2 regions of the Halobacillus sp. Marseille-Q1614 genome follow, and region 1 is predicted to be linked to the other one. Evidence: predicted binding sites of a transcription regulator. Region 1 holds the regulator's gene; the other holds the start of a gene.
What was found. Region 1 encodes CtsR, which represses protease genes until heat stress. Its sites were predicted from a motif close to ATGGTCAATAAAGGTCAAACA; they were not measured.

Region 1 (9,216 bases):
ATCTCCTCGCCTTCATTGCTTAAGATGATCGCTCCATCCATCTTGGCCAGTTCATAGAGGTGAGCGGGAGTAAATCGGGACTGAATATGAAACCCGCCGTCTACCAGCTCCTGCACTTCTTTAGCATAACCCATAACGATAAGACCACCCGTTTTAGCACGTAAAACGTTGTCGATCCCTTCACGAATAGGAGTGCCGGGAGCTACAAATTTAAGCATTTCTCCGATGTCGCCTGTCCTATCGTTGTTTGCTTCCATTTATCGATCCCCCAATGTAATTTGCATAGCTTCCTGTACTGTATTTACACCAATCACCTGGATGCCTGAAGGAGGTGTCCATCCATCTAGATTCTTCTGAGGTATAATGACTCGTTTAAAACCAAGCTTAGCCGCTTCCTGAACGCGCTGTTCAATCCGGGAGACCCGCCTGATCTCTCCCGTCAGCCCCACTTCGCCAACAACTACGTCATCGGGGTTGGAAGGCTGATCGCGAAAACTTGAGGCAATGCTGATGGCCACCGCTAAATCAACAGCTGGTTCATCCAGCTTTACGCCTCCAGCAACTTTTAGGTAAGCATCCTGATTTTGCAATAGCAGCCCGACCCTTTTTTCCAATACCGCCATGAGCAGGGGCACACGGTTATGATCAAGTCCTGTAGCCATCCGCCGCGGGTTTCCAAACGAGGTTGGAGAAATCAACGCCTGGATCTCGACTAAAACAGGGCGTGTCCCTTCCATAGAAGCCACTATAATCGATCCAGCTGCTCCTTGAGACCTCTCTTCCAGAAAAATCTCCGAAGGGTTCAGAACCTCTTCTAAGCCCTTCTCCTTCATTTCAAAAATCCCCATTTCGTGAGTACTCCCGAAACGGTTCTTCACACTTCTTAATATACGAAATGTATGGTGCCTCTCTCCTTCGAAATATAAAACAGCATCCACCATATGTTCAAGTAACCGCGGGCCTGCGATCGACCCCTCTTTTGTTACATGACCTACAATGAAAATAGGAATACCTTTACTCTTCGCTACACGCATTAAATGACTTGTACATTCACGAACCTGTGACACGCTCCCTGGAGCGGAAGTAACGTCCTCTTTAAAAATCGTTTGAATCGAATCGATAATCACAAACTTAGGATTAATTACATCGATTTGAGTGAGCACGTCCTGGAGGTTCGTTTCAGACAATACGTAAAGCTCGTCTGATTCTACACCTAATCGTTCCGCCCGGAGCTTCGTCTGGCGTGTAGATTCTTCTCCTGATATATATAAAACAGGCAATTGCTTATTCGCAATCTGAGCAGAAACCTGAAGTAATAAAGTTGACTTCCCAATACCCGGATCACCGCCGATTAAAACCAGCGACCCCGGTACGATACCGCCCCCGAGCACGCGGTTTAATTCCGGCATATCCGTTCTTAGTCTCGGCTCTTTTTCTGATTTAATCTGTGTGATTTTTTCAGGTTTTGCTGAACCTGATGAACTGGTTTGAAAAACGTGGCGGGAATTGCTTCCGGTCATCGCCGCTTCTTCCACTAATGTGTTCCACTGCTGACAGCCCGGGCATTTACCCATCCACTTGGGAGTTTCGTATCCACATTCCTGACAGACAAACTTTGTTTTTCTCTTCGCCAAAAGCGCTCTCTCCCTCTCCCTTATTATAAACGATATGGCTTGTGAAAAAGTTTCATGACCATATCATTTTAGTTAAAAATACCTTACTAAAAGCATATCGGAATCATAAAAAAATCGGAAGGCATACACCTTCCGACCTCAAATAGTTCATAATTTATTCAAATTTGCCTCTTATTTCGCTTCCTGATGAGTATGAACCGTAAATTCTTTGTTATCATTCAGGTCAATTTCTACTTTTTGACCTTTGTGAATGTTCTCTTTTAACAGCTCTTCAGACAAGAGGTCTTCCACGTTTTTCTGTATAGAGCGGCGAAGAGGACGTGCTCCGTATTCTGGGTCGAATCCTTCTTTCGCAATATGCTCGATCGCTTTTTCGCTGAGCGTGAAGTCGATATCCTGATCAAGCAGACGCTTTCTCAATTGTTCTGCCATCAGTGTAACGATATCCTTCATGTGGCGACGCTCTAAAGAGTGGAAGACGATCGTTTCGTCAATACGGTTTAAGAACTCCGGACGGAATGCTTTTTTCAGCTCATCCGTTACTTTAGACTTCATGTCTTTGTAGTTCTGGTCCTCATCACCCATAGAGAAGCCAAGATACTTATTGCTTTTCAGCTCATGTGCCCCAACGTTTGAAGTCATGATTAAGACTGTGTTTCTAAAGTCGACAACACGTCCTTTAGAATCTGTAAGACGTCCGTCTTCCAATACTTGAAGCAAGATGTTAAAGACTTCAGGGTGAGCCTTCTCAATTTCATCTAACAGGATGACAGAGTAAGGTTTGTTTCGAACTTTCTCTGTCAGCTGTCCGCCTTCATCATAGCCTACATATCCTGGAGGTGAACCGACAAGACGGGACGTGCTGTGTTTTTCCATATACTCAGACATATCGATTCGAATCATCGCATCTTCCTCACCGAACATGCTTTCCGCCAGTGCACGGGCAAGCTCGGTTTTACCTACACCAGTTGGTCCCAAGAAGATAAAGGAACCAATAGGCCGTTTCGGATCCTTAAGACCGGCACGGGCCCGGCGAATCGCTTTGGAAATAGCCTTCACCGCTTCTTCCTGGCCGATGACACGGTTATGAAGAGTATCTTCTAACTGAAGCAGACGTTCACTTTCATCTTTGGTCATTTTAGAAACAGGAACTCCCGTCCAGGTAGATACGATCGAAGCAATATCTTCTACCGTCACTTCTGAATCTTCCTGACCCTGCTTCTCTTTCCATTCGTCTTTCGTCTGATCAAGCTCATCACGCAAACGCTGCTCACTGTCCCGTAAGGAAGCGGCTTTTTCAAATTCCTGGCTTTGAACAGCAGCGTCTTTCTCTTTACGAACTTCTTCAAGCTTCTGCTCAAGCTCTTTTAAGTTTGGCGGCGCTGTATAAGAACGAAGACGTACTTTAGAAGCAGCCTCATCAATTAAGTCAATTGCTTTATCCGGCAGGAAGCGGTCCGTAATATAACGGTCAGAGAAACGAACAGCGGACTCAATGGAATCATCCGTAATCGTTACTCGGTGGTGCGCTTCATAACGGTCGCGCAGTCCTTTAAGAATTTGAACAGATTCTTCTAAGGATGGCTCGTCAACTTTAATTGGCTGGAAGCGTCGTTCAAGAGCAGCATCTTTTTCAATATATTTTTTATACTCATCGAGAGTCGTTGCCCCAATACACTGAAGCTCACCGCGGGCCAGTGAAGGTTTCAGGATGTTAGACGCATCTATCGCACCTTCGGCTCCACCTGCTCCGATCAAGGTATGAAGCTCATCGATGAATAAGATAATATTACCGGCCTGGCGGATTTCTTCCATAACCTTTTTCAAACGATCCTCGAATTCGCCACGGTATTTAGTACCTGCTACAACCGTACCCATATCAAGCGTCATTACGCGTTTATCACGCAGGATCTCTGGAACTTCATTGTTCATAATCTGCTGAGCAAGCCCCTCAGCGATCGCTGTTTTACCTACACCTGGCTCACCGACAAGCACTGGGTTATTTTTCGTACGGCGGCTTAATACTTGAATCACACGTTCGATCTCTTTGCTTCGTCCGATCACTGGATCGATGTTGCCTTCTTTGGCAATCGCCGTTAAATCACGAGCTAGAGAATCAAGCGTTGGTGTATTGGCATTAGCAGCCTGTGCACCGCCGCCACCGCCTCTGCGGTTGCTGCCTCCACCGGTTGATTCGTTATTTCCAAGCAGCTGGAGAACCTGCTGACGCGCTTTATTTAAGCTGACACCGAGGTTATTTAACACACGGGCAGCTACCCCTTCGCCTTCCCGAATTAAACCAAGAAGGATGTGCTCTGTCCCTACGTAAGAGTGGCCTAATTTGCGGGCTTCATCCATAGAAAGCTCGATTACTTTTTTAGCTCTTGGTGTATAGTGAATGGTTTGAGATACTTTTTCACCTTTGCCAATTAGATTCTCAACTTCCTCCTGGATCTTGCTGGCTTCTAATCCTAAAGCGTTCAGAGCTTTTGCAGCAATGCCTTCACCTTCACTTACAAGACCAAGAAGGATGTGTTCAGTGCCAATATTGTTATGGCCTAATCGGACCGCTTCTTCTTGCGCTAATGCTAGTACCTTTTGTGCTCTTTCAGTAAATCGCCCAAACATCATGGACATTACCTCCTAACTATTTATTCATTCTTTTCTAATTGTAATCTTTCTCTAATCAGGGAAGCTCGACGGATATCACGCTCAGACGGAGTTAGAGACTCTTGTGCATATTGCTGAAGGAACCCTGGCTGTGTTAAAACCATAAGCTCATTCAAAATGGTCTTTGGAATATCATCGATGAACCCTAAATCGATTCCCAGTCTAAGATCAGATAAGCATTTTGCTGCCTCTTTAGACTCTATGATTCGACTATGCTTCAAAACACCATAGGATCGAAAAACTCTGTCCTCAAGCTGGATTCCTGACCGCTGCATTAAGGTCTGACGGGCTTTTCTTTCTTGATCAATCAGTTGTCTTACCACACTGTGCAAGTCTTCCACAATATCCTCTTCTGATTTCCCAAGCGTAATCTGGTTAGAAATTTGAAACAAGTTGCCAAGAGCTTCGCTTCCTTCACCGTAAATACCGCGGACGACTAATCCCAGCTGGTTAATTGCCGGCGTCATGCGCGTAATCTGCTGGGTCATTACTAAAGCAGGAAGGTGCATCATCACTGAAGCCCTCATTCCCGTACCAACGTTAGTCGGGCACGACGTTAAATAGCCTCTGTTTTCATCAAAGGCATAATCCACTTTTTCTTCAAGCCAGTCATCTAACTGAGAGGCCTGTTCTAATGCCCGGTCCAGCTGAAAGCCAGGAAAATAAAGCTGTATTCGTATGTGATCTTCTTCATTTATCATGATTGACACTTGTTCATTTTGAGAAATCAATGATGCCGAATGCTTCGATTGATCGATTAAATGCGGACTGACTAAATGCTTCTCCACAAGTACTCTTCTTTCAATCGGCTGCAAATCACTCATTTCCACGACTTCGAAATTCTTATAATCTCTAAATGACTGTCCCGCAAACTCTTCTTTAAAAATGTTCAGTACTTCCTCCAGGCGTTCCTCTGCTGCAATGATAGGGAACGGATACTTCTGAAGGTTACGGGCCAGACGAATTCGACTGCTTAGAACAATGTCACTGTCCGGGCCTTCCTGGTTCATCCAGGGGCTGATTGCTTCATTCATAAATTGTCCAAGTGACATTATTCTCCATCCCCTTTCTCTTGATGAAGTTGTTGTTCCAGGGACCGAATCTGATCTCGTAATTGAGCGGCTTGTTCGAATTCTTCCTGTTCAATCATCCCACGAAGCTCTGCTCTTAGCTGGTCCACCTGTTTTTTCAAGTGCAGGTGGCCGGCTTCTCGTTTAGGTATCTTCCCGTGGTGATGGGCATTTCCACTATGAACTCGCTTAAATATAGGATCCAAACGTTCATCAAAAGTTTTATAACAATCCGCACACCCAAACTTTCCAATTTTCGCAAATTGCTGGTAGGTTAACCCGCAGTTTGGACATTTCAGCTGTACAGACTGTTTCTCATAAGGTTTAGATTGCTGACCTTTAAATGAAAATTGATGATCGTGATTAAATAAACCGGATAATAAGTCAGTAAGAGTAAAGTTGTCTTCCTTTTCATTCATATAACCCTTTTCTTTGGCACAGTGCTCGCACACATGAATTTCTGATTTCTCGCCGTTAATAACCTGGGTTAAATGAACCGTTGCAGGGCGCTTATGGCATCTTTGGCAATCCATATGATCTACCTCCTCACCTAGCTTTTGTACTTAAGGGTGAAAAGCATCGCTGTCAGAATTCGAGAACGGAGCTCATCCCTTAGAGGAAGTGGGAATGCAAGAACCTCACGCTCCATCACGCTTGCCATGATATTCGCTTCACGTTCGTTTATGCTATCATTTTCAAGTAAACGATCGATAATATCGAGTGAAACAGATTGAGATACTTCCGGCTGAACCAGCTTAATAATATCATCAATCATTTGTGACTCGGATCGATGCTGGACACGGCGGATTCGAATATAGCCGCCGCCTCCGCGTTTACTTTCAACTATATAGCCCTTTTCCACAGTGAAGCGGGTTTTAATCACGTAATTGATTTGAGAAGGCACACATTGAAATTTTTCAGCGATTTCACTCCGTTTAATTTCAATACTTCCGTGATGATTTTCATCTAAAATCTTCTTTAGATGCTCTTCAATGATGTCAGATATATTCCGCATTTTCCCTCCTCCTCTTTTGACTTTGACTATCTTTGACCTTAATTTTATTATACTCATTTTTACTGCATACGCAACTATAATGTTTTCATGTACAAGAGTAATCTTTCCCTAATTTTCCCCTTCCTAAAACAAAAAAGCTATGCGAATTATGTCGCATAGCTTTAACTATCTTTTACTAGAGACTTGGACTACCCGGGGAATGCTTGAAAGCTTCTCAATTAGACCGGCTTCGTCGTATTTCTGGCTGCGGTCCGCGTGAATAAAGATTTTTTTACGATGGTTGTTCCCCTTTTGAATTTCGACTTTTTTCACCACAAGGTTTTCATCATCAAAAATGGTTAAGATATCACTGACTTTCGCATCGTCTTCCACTACCACGACATACGAATTTTTAAAATAATGGCTTACATATTTTCTTTCAATATTGTTTAAGAAGATTAGACTTAACAGCACAAGGGCGGTGGCTACAATTGCCACACCATACATACCGGCTCCGACGACCAGCCCAAGTCCGGCGACTGTCCAAATTGAAGCGGCTGTCGTCAGTCCGCGGATGGTCATGCCGTTTACAATAATGGTCCCTGCTCCTAAGAAACCAATACCACTGATAACATAGGAAGGGATACGGGCAGGATCAAACCTCACATTATCATATTCTTCGATAAAAGATTCAAATCCATAAATGGAGAGCAGCATCATCAAACAGGAACCCATTCCTACTAAGATATGGGTACGAAAACCGGCAGAATGATTTTTCAGCTCACGTTCAAACCCAATAATTCCTGATAAAACTAGAGCCGCCATTAATCTTATAAAAAATATATCTAGATCCTCCAACCACATATAAGTTTGATCCATGATTCCCCCACCTTTCTTTATTTCTAAGGGTCCTATTAATAAATATATCAAAAAAACCGAAAGCTTATGCTTTCGGTTTCTTAATCATTGACGAGGCAGCGTCCTACTCTCACGGGGATATACCCGACTACCATCGGCGCTGAAGAGCTTAACTGCTGTGTTCGGCATGGGAACAGGTGTGACCTCTTCGCTATCGCCACCTCATCTATTATATGGAGGTAAACCCTCAAAACTGGATAAGACTGATTGGAATCAAACCGTCATAATTTGTAGCTGCAACGCCTAGGCGTTTTCGCTTTTCTTTTAAAGTTAAGTCATCGATTGATTAGTATCCGTCAGCTCCACGTGTCACCACGCGTCCACCTCGGACCTATCGACCTCATCGTCTCTGAGGAATCTTACTAACTTATTGTTAGGGGAAATCTCATCTCAAGGGGGGCTTCATGCTTAGATGCTTTCAGCACTTATCCCGTCCACACGTAGCTACCCAGCGATGCTCCTGGCGGAACAACTGGTACACCAGCGGTGTGTCCATCCCGGTCCTCTCGTACTAAGGACAGCTCCTTTCAGATTTCCAACGCCCACGACGGATAGGGACCGAACTGTCTCACGACGTTCTGAACCCAGCTCGCGTACCGCTTTAATGGGCGAACAGCCCAACCCTTGGGACCGACTACAGCCCCAGGATGCGATGAGCCGACATCGAGGTGCCAAACCTCCCCGTCGATGTGGACTCTTGGGGGAGATAAGCCTGTTATCCCCGGGGTAGCTTTTATCCGTTGAGCGACGGCCCTTCCATACGGTACCGCCGGATCACTAAGCCCGACTTTCGTCCCTGCTCGACTTGTAGGTCTCGCAGTCAAGCTCCCTTGTGCCTTTACACTCTGCGAATGATTTCCAACCATTCTGAGGGAACCTTTGGGCGCCTCCGTTACTCTTTGGGAGGCGACCGCCCCAGTCAAACTGCCCACCTGACACTGTCTCCGGACCGGATCACGGTCCTGGGTTAGAATGTCCGTACAGCCAGGGTGGTATCCCACCAGCGCCTCCACCGAAGCTAGCGCTCCGGCTTCTCAGGCTCCCACCTATCCTGTACAAGCTGTACCAACATTCAATATCAGGCTACAGTAAAGCTCCACGGGGTCTTTCCGTCCTGTCGCGGGTAATGCGCATCTTCACGCATAGTATAATTTCACCGGGTCTCTCGTTGAGACAGTGCCCAAGTCGTTGCACCTTTCGTGCGGGTCGGAACTTACCCGACAAGGAATTTCGCTACCTTAGGACCGTTATAGTTACGGCCGCCGTTTACTGGGGCTTCGGTTCAACGCTTCGCTAAAAGCTAACGCATCCCCTTAACCTTCCAGCACCGGGCAGGTGTCAGCCCCTATACTTCGCCTTACGGCTTCGCAGAGACCTGTGTTTTTGGTAAACAGTCGCTTGGGCCTTTTCACTGCGGCTCCTCGGCAGAGGAGCACCCCTTCTCCCGAAGTTACGGGGTCATTTTGCCGAGTTCCTTAACGAGAGTTCTCCCGCTCACCTTAGGATTCTCTCCTCGCCTACCTGTGTTGGTTTGCGGTACGGGCGCCTCTTTCCTCACTAGAGGATTTTCTTGGCAGTGTGAAGTCCGGAGCTTCGGTACTTTATTTCCCTCCCCATCACAGCTTGACGTTGCCGGACGGATTTGCCTATCCGACCGTCTTGCTGCTTGGACGCACTCTTCCAATCGTGCGCACTCCTTATCCTCCTGCGTCCCCCCGTCGTTCAAACGGAAAGGAGGCGGTACAGGAATATCCACCTGTTGTCCATCGCCTACGCCTTTCGGCCTCGGCTTAGGTCCCGACTAACCCTGAGAGGACGAGCCTTCCTCAGGAAACCTTAGGCTTTCGGTGAAAGAGATTCTCACTCTTTTTTCGCTACTCATACCGGCATTCTCACTTCTAAGCGCTCCACCAGTCCTTACGGTCTGACT
Region 2 (9,216 bases), 2.6 Mb from region 1:
ATGAAGGATTCGGCAAACAATATTTCTAATGTCGCGCTCGTAATGGATTTACGGGGCCGCGAATTTTTTGATGCTTTATTTGAAGCGCTTGATCAAGTGGGGAAAGAAGATTGGCTTCAGGCTCATATTCTCTTCCTAGATGCGGAGGATCAGTCACTAGTATCAAGATATAAAGAAACGAGAAGATCCCACCCTCTTGCGCAAGAGGGGCTTCCTTTGGAAGGAATTCGCCAGGAACGCAAACTGCTGGATGAATTAAGAGGTCGTGCCCAGACAATTATCCATACAACGACACTTAAGCCCCGCGAGCTTAGAGACCGTATCATCGGTCAGTTCAAAGAGAAAGAACAGCACGTTTTTTCCGTGCAGATGGTATCGTTTGGCTTTAAGTACGGAGTTCCAATAGATGCTGATTTAGTGTTTGATGTACGTTTTCTGCCAAACCCTCATTATGTAGAACAAATGCGGCCTTTAACCGGTTTGAATGCAGAAGTAGCTTCGTACGTGTTTAAATGGTCCGATACGCAGAAGTTTTTAGAAAAGCTGAAAGACCTGCTGCAGTTTATCCTTCCTCAATATCGAAGAGAAGGAAAAAGTCAGCTCGTCGTAGCTATCGGGTGTACAGGAGGACAGCATAGATCAGTAGCAATAGCTGAACATCTTGCCGGCTATTTCTCTACGGATTTTACTACCCATGTAACTCACCGAGACATTGACAAAAGAAAGGGACTGTAATTCATGAATCGTTCGACAAAACCTCGTGTGGTCGTTATCGGCGGAGGAACAGGTATGCCTGTTTTGTTAAGAGGTTTAAAATATTTTCCTATCGAGCTGTCGGCTATCGTTACAGTAGCCGACGATGGAGGGAGCTCAGGAAGACTTCGTACTGAGCTTGAAATTCCGGCACCCGGTGATATTCGAAATGTGTTAGCCGCGCTTTCAGATGCAGAACCAATGCTGCTCGATTTATTCCAGCACCGCTTCACAAACGGGAATGGCCTTTCCGGACATTCGATGGGAAATCTCCTGCTGGCGGCTATGACCTCAATGACAGGCGACTTTTACAGAGGAATCAAAGAAATTTCCAGGGTGCTGAATGTCCGAGGAAATATCTATCCAACGGCCAATCATTCCATGAATCTCCATGCAGAAATGGAAGATGGGTCGATAGTTTCTGGTGAATCTAATATTCCTAAGCAAAACAAAAGGATCAAACGAGTATTTGTCAGTCCTACGCCTGTACAGCCATTGCCGGAAGCCATGAATGCTATTAAAGAAGCTGATTTGATCGTCATTGCACCAGGAAGCTTATATACCAGTATTATGCCGAACATCATCGTTCCCGAAATTCGTGAAGCCCTTCAGCAGACGAAGGCTAAAGTAACATATGTCTGTAATGTGATGACTCAATATGGGGAGACTTCAGGCTATACAGCAGCCGATCATGTTCAGGCGCTTCATGACCACGTCGGTAAGGGAAGTATTCATTCGATAATTGTGCATAATAAACCAATAGCACCACAAGTTAAGAAGATCTATGCAGAAGAAAATGCAGAGCCTGTTGTTTATGATATCGACCGTATTAAGAAAATGGGACTTGAGATAGTAGAAGAAGATATATTGGATAACAGAAAGTCAACGATTAGACACGATACGAACAAGCTGGCTCATTTACTATACTCAATGCTTTAGTTAAGGGGGTGGACGGTGATGTCATTTGCTTCAGAAATAAAAAAAGAACTGACGAACGTTGACGCAGAAGATTGCTGTAAAGAATCTGAACTCGCAGCACTAGTTCGAATGAATGGAACGTTCTCTTTGTCTAATCAATCATATTTATTAGATGTTCAGACAGAGAATGCAGCTATCGCAAGAAGAATCTATACGCTTATGAAGAGACTATATCCATATCCGGTAGAACTTCTTGTTCGAAAAAAGATGCGTCTTAAGAAAAATAATGTATATATCGTTCGAATGAAGGATAACGCTAAGAAAGTGCTGGAAGACTTAGAAATACTAAAGGGGCCATTGTCAATTAACCCCAACATTCCAGAAAAATATTTGAAAACGACCTGCTGTAAACGCGCATATCTGCGTGGAGCTTTTTTAGCAGGAGGTTCTGTTAATAACCCGGAAACGTCCTCCTATCACTTGGAGATCTACTCATCGGACCAAGAGCATAATGAAGCACTTTGTAAACTGATGAACAGCTTTGGTCTGCATGCGCGTACGCTCGATCGTAAAAAAGGCTACATTACCTATTTAAAAGAAGCCGATAAGATAACAGAGCTGATTAGTAATATCGGAGCTCACCAGGCACTGTTTAAATTCGAAGATGTGCGGATAGTACGGGATATGAGAAACTCCGTAAACCGTCTGGTTAATTGTGAGACAGCAAACCTTAATAAAACGATCGGTGCTGCTTTTCGTCAGGTAGAGAACATTAAGTTTATTAAGAAAACGGTTGGATTAGATGCACTTCCTGAAAAACTTCGCGAGATTGCTATGCTGCGCTATGAAAATCAGGAAGTTTCTTTAAAAGAACTAGGAGAGCTCGTAACGGGAGCACCGATTAGCAAATCCGGCATTAACCACAGATTAAGAAAAATCGATGAATTTGCGGATAAAGTCCGGCGGGGAGAAATTGAAGAAAGTAGTCAAAAATAATGCCACAAGCTGAGATTCGTGCTATAATGATTCTTATAAAGAACGCTCTCATTTAGAGAGGCGTTCTTTATTTAAAGGCTATGAATGCGCTTACTTTAATATTGTGGAACCGTAATGAAAGGAGTAGAATAGATGAAAGAACAATTACTGACGATTGACTTAAACACCGGGCTGCAAGCCAGGCCGGCAGCTCAATTCGTCCAGCTTGCCAATCGGTTTAATGCAGATGTCTTTATCGAAAAAGACAACAAGAGAATCAATGCCAAGAGCATTATGGGCTTAATGAGCTTAGCAATTGGACACGGCGAAGAAGTTACCTTAATCGCTGATGGTAATGATGAACAGACAGCGATTGATGAGTTAACTAAATTTGTCAAGAAGCCATAGAGGTTTATGTGAATCTATGAGCAGAAACAATAAGGGAACGTTCTCATACGGTACATATGAGAACGGTTAGCCAATGAAAAACCCGCTGGAATCTCCAGCGGGTTATTGTTTATTATTCGTTTGTTTTTTCCATTACTTTGTCGATTAAACCGTATTCCACTGCCTCATGAGCTGACATGAAGTTATCACGGTCGGTATCGCGCTCGATTACTTCAATTGGCTGTCCTGTTCTTTCAGATAGGATCTGGTTCAGCTTCTCGCGCATTTTAATAATGCGGCGGGCGTGGATTTCGATATCCGCTGCCTGTCCCTGAGTGCCGCCCAGCGGCTGGTGAATCATGACTTCACTGTTAGGGAGAGCATAACGTTTTCCCTTTGTACCCGCGTTTAATAGGAAAGCACCCATAGAAGCGGCCATACCAGTACAAATTGTAGAAACATCTGGTTTAATAAACTGCATAGTATCATAAATAGCCATTCCAGCTGTGATGGATCCACCTGGAGAGTTGATGTATAGGGAGATATCCTTATCCGGATCGTCTGCTGCAAGGAATAAAAGCTGAGCTACGACGGAGTTTGAAATGTTATCGTCAATCGGGCTGCCTAACATAATGATACGGTCTTTTAACAGGCGGGAGTAAATATCGTAAGCCCGCTCTCCTCTGTTCGTTTGTTCAATAACTGTTGGCACTAAGTTCATTAGTGATTCCTCCTTTTTTCATTGCCTTTATGTTGGAATGTATTTTTATCATACAATTATGGTCAGAAAAGGTCAAACAAAAACGTTCGACTATTTCCTTCTACCATCTTTCCCTAAATATGGGTGAATAAACGTACAAATATAATGTTGAAGATTTTTATAAAGCCTTGCTTTTCTTTATACAAATAGATATAATAGATTCTGCGCTTTGATATGCGCCCGTAGCTCAGTTGGATAGAGCGGTAGATTCCGGTTCTACGTCAGTCGGGGGTTCGAATCCTCTCGGGCGCGCTGTTTCAGGAAGTTTCAGAAACATCTGGAGCTTCTTTTTTTACCTATTAATTACTATATTTATATAATATTAGTTCATTTATACAAACGTTATACAAAAGTAATACACTCTCTGTATTGGCCGTAAATGGTGATAACATTATATTTATGTAGTTTTAAATCGAAAGCTTTTGTGTTATAGTAGATTATATAAGTTGTAGAAACTGCTGCTCGCTTATACCAGAAAAGGAGTTTTTATGACAAACATTCTTCGATTTAAAATCATCTCAACTGAACAGATTCCAGATGACCGCAGGATACATGTATTTGACATGCTTCACCAGAGAACGCTGTCTTTTAACATGGAGTCTATGAAGCGTTCACCGGAAAGACTTACTGGCGAAGAAGAGTTATCACAGTTCTTGAACACGAAAAAAAATAAAATAGATTACGGGTATTACGATCAAAGGGGGCACGTTTCATAAACGTGTCCTTATTGTGTTTTTAATATATCATTTTAAGTGGGTGCAAAGTGAGTTATAATACATAGTGATGACACGATAAAGGTGGACATGAAATGAACGAGGCTGTGCTTTATCTTAAACAAGGCTGCGGACTTTGTAACGAAGTAAAAGGCCTTTTGGAAATTTTACAAGAAGAATTCGAGATTCATGTTACAGAAGTGGATATTGAGGGTAATAAACTATTAGAAGAGAAATACTTACTTGAAATACCTGTCCTTGACTTGAACGGAGAAGAAATGGATTATCGATCAATCGATCTTTTCACACTAAGAGAGCGTTTACATTAGCGGGACTTAATTTTATAGCTTGCGCACCTTATGACTCACTGTTAATATGTAAGGTGAAAAGAATATTTTTTTGCTCCTGGTGGGACAGAATATGACGACCTGGGACAATTTCAACCCAGAATCGTATTTCTTATGAAAAAAGGAGCTTGTCCATGAGAGCTTTAATTGACCTGCAAAAGAGATTGTTCCCAGACGTACTTGAAATTATGCAGCGACGCTACCAGCTGCTCCATTACATTCACCTTATGCAGCCGGTTGGCAGGCGGACGCTGTCTGACAATGTCGAGCTTGCAGAGCGGACGGTCCGAAGTGAGGTAGAGTTTCTTAACAAAATCGGAGCTGTTGCGATTACTTCAAGAGGCATGCACCTGACTTATGAAGGACAGAATATATTGGAGCAATTAGCTGATTTCATCAAGGACGTTACGGGGATAAAGGTTTTAGAAAAACAATTAAAGGATACATTAAAGTTAGACTATGTAGTGGTGGTGCCTGGTGACAGCGATGAGCTCGACTGGGTTAAGCATGAGATGGGACGGGCTTGTGTGGATTACATGCGAAGTACCCTGAATCCAAGAGATACAATTGCTATAACTGGCGGGACAACCATGGCAGCTGTCGCTGAAATGATGACCCCGCTTGAAAATGCAGATCATTGCATGTTCGTGCCGGCTCGCGGTGGTTTAGGCGAGCGGGTGGAGAATCAGGCTAACACTATCTGCGCCGAGATGGCGAAGAAAGCAAGAGGGGATTATCGACTCCTCTACGTGCCGGATCCGCTAAGCGAAGGCTCTTATCAAACCATTATAGAAGAACCTTCTATAAAAGAAATTTTGCATATGATCCGAAATGCTTCAATCGTTGTGCATGGTGTAGGAGATGCGATTACGATGGCAGAGAGGCGTAAGACGTCACCTCAGCAGATGGAGATAATTAAGGAAAGCCAAGCAGTTGGAGAAGCCTTTGGTTATTACTTTAACCGTAAAGGAGAAGTTGTTCATAAAGTCCGGACAGTAGGTCTCCAGCTGGAAGATTTAAAGTTTGCAGAACATGTTATCGCCGTTGCAGGTGGACGCTCGAAGGCGAAAGCTATTGCTTCCTATTTTCAACCCGGTCAAAGCAATGTTTTGATCACCGACGAAGGAGCAGCACAGGAGCTTTTAAGGGATACTTCCCTTTAAATAAATTTGTTTATACAATTTAAGGAGGAATTTTGAATGACTGTAAAAGTAGGAATTAACGGTTTTGGACGTATTGGGCGTAACGTATTTCGCGCTTCACTAAAAAACGATGATGTAGAAGTAGTAGCAGTTAACGATTTAACTGACGCTAACATGCTTGCTCACTTACTGCAATACGACACAGTACATGGTACTCTTGAAGATGAAGTTACTGTAAATGGTGACAACCTTGTAGTAGGCGGAAAAGAGATCAAAGTTATCTCTGAAAAAGATCCAGCTCAACTTGGATGGGGAGACCTTGGAGTAGAAGTAGTTATCGAATCTACTGGCCGCTTCACTCAAGGCGAAGATGCTAGAAAACACCTTGAAGCAGGAGCTAAGAAAGTTGTTATCTCTGCTCCAGCTAAAGGAGAAGACTTTACAGTAGTTATGGGTGTTAACGAAAAAGACTACAACAAAGATGAGCATGATGTTATTTCTAACGCATCTTGTACTACAAACTGCCTGGCACCATACGCGAAAGTTCTTAACGACAAATTCGGTCTTAAGCGCGGTATGATGACAACAGTTCACTCCTACACTAACGATCAGCAGATCCTTGATCTTCCACACAAAGATTACCGCCGTGCGCGTGCAGCTGCTGAAAACATTATCCCTACTACTACAGGTGCTGCACAAGCCGTTGCAAAAGTACTTCCTGAGCTTGAAGGAAAACTTAACGGTATGGCTATGCGTGTACCAACTAAGAACGTATCTATCGTTGATTTAGTAGCTGAACTAGATAAAAATGTAACAGCTGAAGAAGTAAACGAAGCTCTTAAAGCTGAAGCTGAAGGTGAACTTAAAGGAATCCTTGGTTACAGCGATGAGCCTCTAGTATCATCTGATTACAACGGAAGCACTTACTCTTCTGTAATCGACGGTCTATCTACAATTACTCTAGAAGACAACATGGTTAAAGTTGTTTCCTGGTATGACAACGAGTTCGGATACTCTAACCGTTGTGTAGACCTTGCAGCATTCCTTAAAAAGCAAGGCCTATAATACGATTTAACCAATCGGTTATAATAGAATACAAGGCAATAGGAAAAGGAGGGGGTCTCATGTCCTCCTCCTTTACCCATGTCTTGGGGAATTATCCTTGTTCTTTAAGCGTTTCTATAAGCGCAGATTGTGGAAATGTACATAAGGCAGGGACATTTTAAAGTCGACTACATTAAAGGAGGTAGGTCTTTCATGAATAAAAAAACAATTCGTGATGTTGAAGTAAGTGGAAAAACTGTTTTCTGTCGTGTTGATTTTAACGTGCCAATGAGCGATGGAAAAGTAACAGATGACACAAGAATAAAGGCCGCATTGCCAACGATTAAGCATTTAACAGGAAATGGAGCAAAAGTTATCCTATCCAGCCACCTTGGCCGTCCAAAAGGCGAAGTGGTAGAAGAACTTCGTTTAGATCCTGTAGCTGAGCGTTTGAGCAACCTTCTTGGCCAAACGGTTACAAAAACGGATGAAGTCTGCGGTGATGAAGTGACAAAAGCCATTTCTGAACTTGAAGATGGAGATATCCTGCTTATCGAAAATGTCCGCTTCCACCCGGGAGAAGAAAAGAATGATGCAGAGTTAGCTAAAGCATTTGCTGATATGGCTGACCTGTATGTAAACGATGCTTTCGGTGCTGCTCACAGAGCTCATGCATCTACTGCAGGAGTTGCCGAGCACATTCCAGCCGTAGCAGGCTTCCTAATGGAGAAAGAGATCAATGTGCTGAGCAAAGCTCTTTCTAATCCGGAACGTCCTTTCACTGCCATTATTGGCGGCGCGAAAGTCAAAGACAAAATCGGTGTTATTGATAACTTAATCGATAAAGTCGACCATCTGATTATTGGCGGAGGCTTAGCGTACACGTTTGTAAAAGCACAAGGCCATGAAATCGGAAAGTCTCTACTGGAAGAAGATAAAATTGATCTTGCAAAAGAATATATGAAAAAAGCAGAAGACAAAGGTGTAGACTTCGTTATGCCTGAAGACGTAATTGTCGCTGATGATTTCTCTGACTCTGCTAATACAAAAGAAGTGGCTATCGACAGCATCCCTGCAGATTGGGAAGCCCTGGATATCGGGCCGAAAACTCGTAAGAAATATGCAAATATTATCAAAGAGTCTAAGCTTATCATCTGGAATGGACCAATGGGAGTTTTCGAACTAGAAACGTTTGCTAATGGTACAAAAGAGGTCGCAAATGCCCTTTCTGAAACGAATGGTTATAGCGTCATCGGCGGAGGCGACTCTGCTGCCGCTGTGGAGAAGTTCGGCTATGCTGATGCTATGGATCACGTATCAACTGGCGGCGGAGCTTCCTTGGAATTCATGGAAGGTAAAGAGCTTCCAGGCGTAGCATTATTGAATGACAAATAAAAATAGGGAAGGTGAGGATACGATGCGTAAACAAGTAATTGCAGGTAACTGGAAAATGAACAAAACCCACACTGAGGCTGAGGATTTTATTCAAACTGTAAAGAACGAAGTACCTTCTTCTGAGCAGGTAGAATCCGTAGTATGTGCACCTTTTCCTTTTCTTCAAAAGCTCGTAGAAGCGACAAAAGGAACTTCCATCGAAATCGGCGCACAGAATATGTACTTTGAAGAAAGCGGAGCATTTACTGGTGAAGTGAGTCCTGTCATGCTTAAAGAGCTTGGTGTAACTTATGTGGTGCTTGGCCACTCTGAACGTCGTGAGATTTTCAAAGAAACAGATGAAGATGTTAACAAAAAAGTCCACGCGGCATTCAAGCATGGATTAACTCCAATCGTCTGTGTAGGGGAATCCCTGGAGCAGCGTGAAGCTGATCAGACAATGGATCACGTAGAATCTCAAGTTAAAAAAGCGCTGGAAGGATTAAATGATGAGCAGGCTTCTAAAGTCATCATTGCTTATGAGCCGATCTGGGCGATTGGTACAGGCCGTACGGCTACTTCTGAACAGGCGAATGAAGTATGTACTCACATACGCCGCGTCATCATTGACTTCTATGGCTCTGACGTAGCAGAAGCTGTACGTATTCAATACGGCGGAAGTGTTAAGCCGGCAAACGCTGACGAACTATTATCACAGTCTGATATTGATGGTGCTTTAGTAGGAGGAGCCAGCTTAGAAGCTGATTCATTCTTAAAACTCGTGGAGGCAGGTAAGCATGAGT

Region 2: the regulator CtsR is predicted to act here: its motif matches at 3,813-3,833, upstream of clpP (ATP-dependent Clp endopeptidase proteolytic subunit ClpP).

Annotation. Positions count from the first base shown of each region.
Region 1 covers NZ_CADDWH010000001.1:3,104,442-3,113,657, forward strand. The annotation lists gene disA (DNA integrity scanning diadenylate cyclase DisA) at 1-257, opposite strand, end outside; gene radA (DNA repair protein RadA) at 258-1,634, opposite strand; gene clpC (ATP-dependent protease ATP-binding subunit ClpC) at 1,806-4,265, opposite strand; gene HUS26_RS15595 (protein arginine kinase) at 4,286-5,356, opposite strand; gene HUS26_RS15600 (UvrB/UvrC motif-containing protein) at 5,356-5,907, opposite strand; gene HUS26_RS15605 (CtsR family transcriptional regulator) at 5,925-6,389, opposite strand; gene HUS26_RS15610 (MgtC/SapB family protein) at 6,555-7,247, opposite strand; rRNA gene rrf (5S ribosomal RNA) at 7,338-7,451, opposite strand; rRNA gene HUS26_RS15620 (23S ribosomal RNA) at 7,553-9,216, opposite strand, start outside.
Region 2 covers NZ_CADDWH010000001.1:530,263-539,478, forward strand. The annotation lists gene rapZ (RNase adapter RapZ) at 1-735, shown strand, start outside; gene yvcK (YvcK family protein) at 739-1,692, shown strand; gene whiA (DNA-binding protein WhiA) at 1,711-2,667, shown strand; gene HUS26_RS02540 (HPr family phosphocarrier protein) at 2,800-3,054, shown strand; gene clpP (ATP-dependent Clp endopeptidase proteolytic subunit ClpP) at 3,167-3,754, opposite strand; tRNA gene HUS26_RS02550 (tRNA-Arg) at 3,970-4,045, shown strand; gene HUS26_RS02555 (hypothetical protein) at 4,282-4,509, shown strand; gene HUS26_RS02560 (glutaredoxin family protein) at 4,602-4,835, shown strand; gene HUS26_RS02565 (sugar-binding transcriptional regulator) at 4,988-6,016, shown strand; gene gap (type I glyceraldehyde-3-phosphate dehydrogenase) at 6,053-7,060, shown strand; gene pgk (phosphoglycerate kinase) at 7,253-8,434, shown strand; gene tpiA (triose-phosphate isomerase) at 8,457-9,216, shown strand, end outside; gene gpmI (2,3-bisphosphoglycerate-independent phosphoglycerate mutase) at 9,211-9,216, shown strand, end outside.